Linked DNA regions of Microbispora sp. ZYX-F-249. The protein of the gene in region 1 interacts with the protein of each later gene in a pairwise test. Links are inferred from orthologs where the notes say so. Each region holds a gene or a part of one and is shown on either strand. Other genes may lie near its edges. The genes, in order: ftsZ and rlmN.

Region 1 (3,121 bases):
ATGGGCCCGACGACCGCGGTGATCGACCGGTACGGCGTCGTGCTGCAGCAGGTCACCGTGGCCCCGCCCCGGCTGCCGGTGCTGCGCGTCCAGCGGGCGGCCGCGGACGATCCCGCCACCAGGGCCGGGCTCACCGTGCTGCGGGCGCTGCCCGAGCGCGTGCTGGAGCGCCTGCGGGAGCTGCGCGTCCCGTCGCCCCGGTCGATCACGCTCAAGCTCACGGACGGCCGTACGGTGATCTGGGGGGACGCGGGGCGCTCGGCGCAGAAGGGACGTGTCCTGCTCGCCGCGCTCGCCAAGCCGGGCACCAGCTACGATGTCAGCTCGCCGCAGGTGGTGACGGTCAGGTGAGAAATCTCACGGGCCGGGAACGCATGATCCGAATCCGGCTCAGGACGGGGCATCGTGCGAATGGGACAGCCCGCGACACGCCGGACGGCCTTGCGGCGCGGTTAGTTGACCCTGGGGGACGCGCAACCCTACTGTCCGTATCAATCCTCAGGTTGACATAACTCTAAATCTCAACTTGAGGGTGAGAGTTCAGAAGACACGCGGGCCATGCCCGCATGAAACGCAAACGAGCGGAAAGGCCCCTCGTCGTGGCAGCACCGCAGAACTACCTCGCGGTCATCAAGGTCGTCGGCATCGGCGGCGGCGGAGTGAACGCCGTCAACCGGATGATCGAAGAGGGACTCAAGGGCGTCGAGTTCATCGCCATAAACACTGACGCCCAGGCGCTGCTGATGAGTGACGCCGACGTGAAGCTCGACGTGGGGCGCGAGCTCACCCGGGGCCTCGGCGCGGGCGCCAACCCGGAGGTGGGCCGCAAGGCCGCCGAGGACCACCGGGAGGAGATCGAGGAGGTCCTCAAGGGCGCCGACATGGTCTTCGTGACCGCGGGCGAGGGCGGCGGCACCGGAACCGGCGGCGCGCCGGTGGTGGCCAGCATCGCCCGTTCGCTCGGCGCCCTCACGATAGGCGTGGTCACCCGGCCCTTCAGCTTCGAGGGCAAGCGCCGGGCCATGCAGGCCGAGGCCGGCATCGAGACCCTCCGCGAGGAGGTCGACACGCTGATCGTCATTCCGAACGACCGGCTGCTGTCGATCTCCGACCGCCAGGTGAGCGTGCTCGACGCGTTCAAGGCCGCCGACCAGGTGCTGCTGTCCGGTGTGCAGGGCATCACCGACCTCATCACCACGCCCGGTCTGATCAACCTGGACTTCGCCGACGTGAAGTCGGTCATGTCCGGCGCGGGCTCGGCCCTCATGGGCATCGGCCACGCCAGGGGCGACGACCGGTCGGTCGCCGCCGCCGAGATGGCGGTCTCCAGCCCGCTGCTGGAGGCGAGCATCGACGGCGCCCACGGCGTGCTGCTGTCCATCGCGGGCGGCTCCGACCTGGGCCTGTTCGAGATCAACGAGGCGGCCCAGCTCGTCAGCAACGCCGCCGCGCCCGACGCCAACATCATCTTCGGCACGGTCATCGACGACGCCCTCGGCGACGAGGTGCGCGTCACGGTCATCGCGGCCGGGTTCGACGAGCCCGCGCCGGCCAAGCCGGCGGCCGCGCCGCTGTCGCGGCCCCAGCAGTCGTCCCGGCCCGCGCAGGCCGCGCCGGCGGCCCGTCCCGCGTCCGCCCCGGCCAAGCCGGAGCCCGCGCAGCCGCCCGTGCGGCCGGTCGGCGGCACGGTGGGCGCGGCGCAGCCCGCCCCCGCGCAGGCGCAGCCCGCGAACGCCGCGCCGCCGGTGACCCAGCTTCCGGTGAACGCGCATTCGGCCCCCCCGGCGCCGCCGGCGCAGCCCGTGAGCCAGCCGGTCCAGCAGGCGGCGGCCGCGCCGCAGGCCCAGCAGGCCGACCCGGTCACGCCGTTCCCGCGCGACGCGCAGGCCGACGGCGGACGCGACCAGGGCGCCACCGGGCCGCTGTCGATCCCGCGCCCCGCTCCCGAGCCGCCGACCCCGATCACCTCCAGGACCACCCAGCCGGGTCCCCGGCGTCCGGTCGTGTTCGAGGAGCAGGAGGAGGAGCTCGACGTGCCGGACTTCCTCAAGTGACCCTGCACGTCCGTACGGCCGGGGGCGCTGTCCGTGGGTGACCGGCGCGAGGAGCTGGCCGCGGCCCTGGCCGAGGTGGAGCGGCGTGTCGAGGACGCCTGCCGGGCCGCGGGCCGGTCGCGGTCGGATATCACCCTGATCGCGGTGACGAAGACGTACCCGGCCTCCGACGTGCGGCTGCTCGCGGAGCTGGGCGTGTCGCACGTCGGCGAGAACCGCGACCAGGAGGCGGCGGCCAAGGCGGCCGAGTGCGCCGGTCTCGGCCTCACCTGGCACTTCATCGGCCAGCTGCAGTCCAACAAGGCCCGCTCGGTCGTCTCCTACGCCCACATGGTCCACTCGGTGGACCGCTCCCGCCTGGTGGACGCGCTCAGCCGCGAGGCCGTGCGCGCGGGGCGCGAGGTGGACTGCCTCGTCCAGGTCGGGCTGGGCGAGGGGGCGGGACGGGGCGGCGCCGCGCCGGAGGAGGTGCCGGCGCTCGCCGGGCTCGTCGCCAAGGCGGAGGGGCTGCGCCTGCGGGGGGTCATGGCGGTCGCGCCGCTGGGGGAGGACCCGGCCGCCGCGTTCGCCCGGCTGCGCGCCGTCGCCGGGCGCGTGCGCGAGGAGCATCCCGCCGCGGACGTGATATCGGCCGGAATGAGTGGAGACATCCCTCAGGCTGTGATGAATGGCGCGACACACCTGCGAGTCGGTACGGCGTTGCTCGGCCGCAGAAAGCCCTTCGTCAGGTAATGTCCCCCAAGTGGACCATGGTGTCCGCGCTCAGGTAGAGGTCGATCAGCGGTGAGCTCAAAGGGGGGTACGGCTACCGCCCTGGCCTTCCGAAGGGACCTTGAAGGCACCAGTAACGCGGAGGACGACGAGCGATGGCCGGCGCGATGCGCAAGATGGCGGTCTACCTCGGTCTCGTGGAGGACGACCGCTACGAAGACAGGTACGCGGCAGAGTACGGCACCGACGAGGAGTACGGCGACGAGGAGTACGACTCGCCGCGGCGCGGCTTCACCGCCCCCTCGGGTGCGCACTCCGGGCCCCTGGAGCGCGAGGACGACACCGAGACGGCCGTC
Region 2 (3,172 bases), on another replicon or contig:
TTCGCCGGGCTCGACGCCGCCACCCGGGCCGAACTTCCCACGATCATCGGGGAGGTCCGCGCGCGCGGCGGGATCGTGGTGGTGAGCGACCACCAGGGCGACCTGCGCGCCTTTCCCGGCCTGCGCCGCTGCGAGGTCCGCGACCACGCCGTACGGGAGCTCGAGCAGGCCGAGGAGACCGGCGAGCCGGCTCTGACCGTGCTGGAGGTGGCGGTGGCCGCGTCGCGGGCGGCGGACCTGGCCGAGCGGCTGCGCGCCGAGGGCTGCGCGGTGCACATCACGGGCCGCACCACGGCCCGCGCCTCCGGGGAGGCCGCCGGATGACATCCGTGATCGCGCTGGCGCGGTTCCGCGTCGCCGGCTACGTCGCCTCCCACCGGGCCCTGCAACCGCTCATCGGACTGCTGGCGCTGCTGGCGATCCTCTACGCGACCGCCGTCCCCGCCGGTCAGGAGATCGCGGCCACCGCGGACTCGGCGGCCATGCTCGTGCCGGTGCTCGCCTGGGCCGCACGCGGCCTGCTCGACACCGAACCCGACGAGCAGCGCAGCGTCGCCCTGTCCGCGCTGGGGCCGAGAGAACTGGTGAGCGGACTGCTGGCGGCGTTCTCGTCGCTGCTCGTCCTGACCGCGGTCGCCGAGGCCGCCCTGCTCTCCCGTCTCGCCGCCTCTCCCACGCTCACCGTGCTCCTGGCCGGGGTGTGGCTGCACCTGCTGTCGGCGGCGGCGGGGCTCACACTCGGGGCGCTGACCAGCCGGCCGATCCTGCCCTCCCCCGCGGTGTCCACCATCGCCCTGATCCTCGGCTACCTGTCGATGCTGGTGATCAGCCTGGCCGGGGGCCGCTGGCTCACCGTGCCGGTCATGGGCTGGATGCGCGACGCCCACCACGGCGTGCTGCTCACCGGGCTGCCCCTGCTCACGGTGCAGTCGCTGCTGTGGCCCGCGATCGGACTGGCGGCCTACGCCTGGCTGCGCCGCACCCGGCCCTGAACCGCGGGATCAGGGCTGGGGCGCGGCGGCGAGCTGCCCGCACGCACCGTCGATCTCCCGCCCCCGGGTGTCCCGTACGGTGACGGCGACGCCGTGGGACTCCAGGCGGCGTACGAACGCCCGCTCGTCCTCGGGGCGCGAGGCGGTCCACTTGGAGCCGGGCGTGGGGTTGAGCGGGATCAGGTTGACGTGCACGAGCTTGTTCTTGAGCAGGCGGCCGAGCAGGTCGGCCCGCCACTCCTGGTCGTTGATGTCCTTGATCAGGGCGTACTCGATGGACACGCGCCGCTTGGTCCTGGCCGCGTAGTCCCACGCCGCGTCGAGCACCTCGGCGACCTTCCACCGCGTGTTGATGGGCACGAGCGTGTCCCTGAGCTCGTCGTCCGGCGCGTGCAGGGAGACGGCGAGCGTCACCGGCAGGCCCTCGTCGGCGAGCTTGCCGATCGCCGGCACCAGGCCGACCGTCGAGACCGTGACCCCGCGCGCAGAGATGCCGAGGCCCTCCGGCGCCGGGTCGACCAGGCGGCGTACGGCGCCGATGACGGCCTTGTAGTTGGCCATCGGCTCGCCCATGCCCATGAAGACCACGTTGGTCACCCGTCCCGGCCCGCCCGGGACCTCGCCGCGGGCCAGCGCCCGGGCGCCCGCGACGACCTGCTCGACGATCTCGGCGGTGGACATGTTGCGGGTGAGCCCGGCCTGGCCGGTCGCGCAGAACGGGCAGTTCATGCCACACCCGGCCTGGGAGGAGACGCACATCGTGACGCGGTCGGGGTAGCGCATCAGGACCGACTCGACCAGCGAGCCGTCGAACAGCTTCCACAGCGTCTTGCGCGTCATGCCGCCGTCACAGGTGATCTCGCGTACGGACGTCAGCAGCGGCGGCATGAGCTGCTCCACCAGCCGCTCGCGCAGCGCCCCCGGCAGGTCGGTCATCTGCTCGGGCGAGCCGGTCAGCCGGGTGAAGTAGTGACGGGAGAGCTGGTCGGCGCGGAACGGCTTCTCCCCCAGCTCCGCCACCGCCGCCCTGCGTTCGGCCATGGTCAGGTCGGCCAGGTGGCGCTGCGGCTTGGCCCGGCGGGGCGCCACGAAGGTCAGCTGCCCGGTCTTCGGCTGCTCGCTCACGCAAAACCCTTTCCATCTCCCGCCGCCATGGTCTTAACGACTGGCGCACGCGGCTTTACATTCTGTCTGGCGGTCGAATCCCGGAGGCGTACGAGAGGTGAGGTGTGGACACCACTGTCGTGCTCACCAGCCCCAACCCCTACGGGAGCCGCACACTGACGATCGAAGCCGACCGGACCTCCTCCGTAGCTTACCTTCGCGACGCGAAGGGGATCGTCCACGGAGCGGTCTGGCTGGCCAACCACGTCCCCGCACCCGCCGAGGCCGATCTCGCCCGGGCGGGCGCCGGGCTGCCGCCGGTGATGCCCGAGGCGCACACCGCGCACCCCTCCGGCCGGCCGCCCCTCGACGCGGAGGCGCTGTCGGTGCTGTGGTTCGAGGAGGGCGACGGCGTCGCCCTGTACGAGAACGACACGCTCCTGGCGGTCATTCCGGCGTGGGCCGACCTGGAGCGCGGCATGCCCGGGTACGCGCGCGACGCCGTCGGGGAGTCGCCGTTCGCCTGGCCCCTCGGCGAGGCGCTGGAGGGCCTGTCGCCCCGGGTGGCCAAGGCCCGCGCGTACTGGCAGTGGCGGCAGGCGGAGGGCAGCTGGGCCACCTACCAGCAGTTCGTGCTCGGCCACCTCGACGGCAGGCTCGGACCGCCGGGTCGTTACTGGGACGTCGGCGGCGACCGGTTCCCCATGGTCGGGGTCAGCGAGCGGCCGCCCACGTTCACCCGGGACTACACGGTCCTGTCCACCGTGGGCATGAGCTGCCAGCGGATGCCCGCCGCGGAGATGTACGACACGGCGTGCCGGGTGGAACTCGCGCTGGCGACCAGGCAGGATCCGAGGGTCGCCGCACGACTGTTCGCCTGGCTGGGGCAGTATCCGTGGCGCTCGGTGACGTGGCTGGGGCACGGGCACACGGCCCGCTGGTTCCAGAAGCCGGTCACGTTCCCGCTGGACGGCGGGCACCAGGGGGTGCTCATGCTGACGGACCCGCCCGGCCTGCCAGACATGTCTGGATTCGTCTTTGGCGGCGACGCCGTACGGTGGCTGTGGTTGCTCCCG

The links.
Region 2: the proteins of ftsZ (region 1) and rlmN interact in binary tests that used the Escherichia coli proteins (3 or more experiments, as listed by UniProt). The link is inferred for Microbispora sp. ZYX-F-249 from one-to-one orthologs.

What each region holds. Positions count from the first base shown.
Region 1 is NZ_JBDJAW010000024.1:87,952-91,072, forward strand. The notes cover bases 16-2,826. They hold ftsZ (cell division protein FtsZ), read left to right. Parts: upstream 16-599; coding sequence 600-2,054; downstream 2,055-2,826. Other genes in these bases: AAH991_RS26030 (cell division protein FtsQ/DivIB), read left to right, coding at 16-351; AAH991_RS26040 (YggS family pyridoxal phosphate-dependent enzyme), read left to right, coding at 2,082-2,786. Outside these bases: more of AAH991_RS26030, read left to right, coding at 1-15; AAH991_RS26045 (cell division protein SepF), read left to right, coding at 2,921-3,121. UniProt on the Escherichia coli protein: Essential cell division protein that forms a contractile ring structure (Z ring) at the future cell division site. The regulation of the ring assembly controls the timing and the location of cell division.
Region 2 is NZ_JBDJAW010000041.1:42,658-45,829, forward strand. The notes cover bases 60-2,921. They hold rlmN (dual-specificity RNA methyltransferase RlmN), read right to left. Parts: upstream 2,118-2,921; coding sequence 1,002-2,117; downstream 60-1,001. Other genes in these bases: AAH991_RS33085 (ABC transporter ATP-binding protein), read left to right, coding at 60-324; AAH991_RS33090 (hypothetical protein), read left to right, coding at 321-992; AAH991_RS33100 (suppressor of fused domain protein), read left to right, coding at 2,222-2,921. Also shown: more of AAH991_RS33085, read left to right, coding at 1-59; more of AAH991_RS33100, read left to right, coding at 2,922-3,172.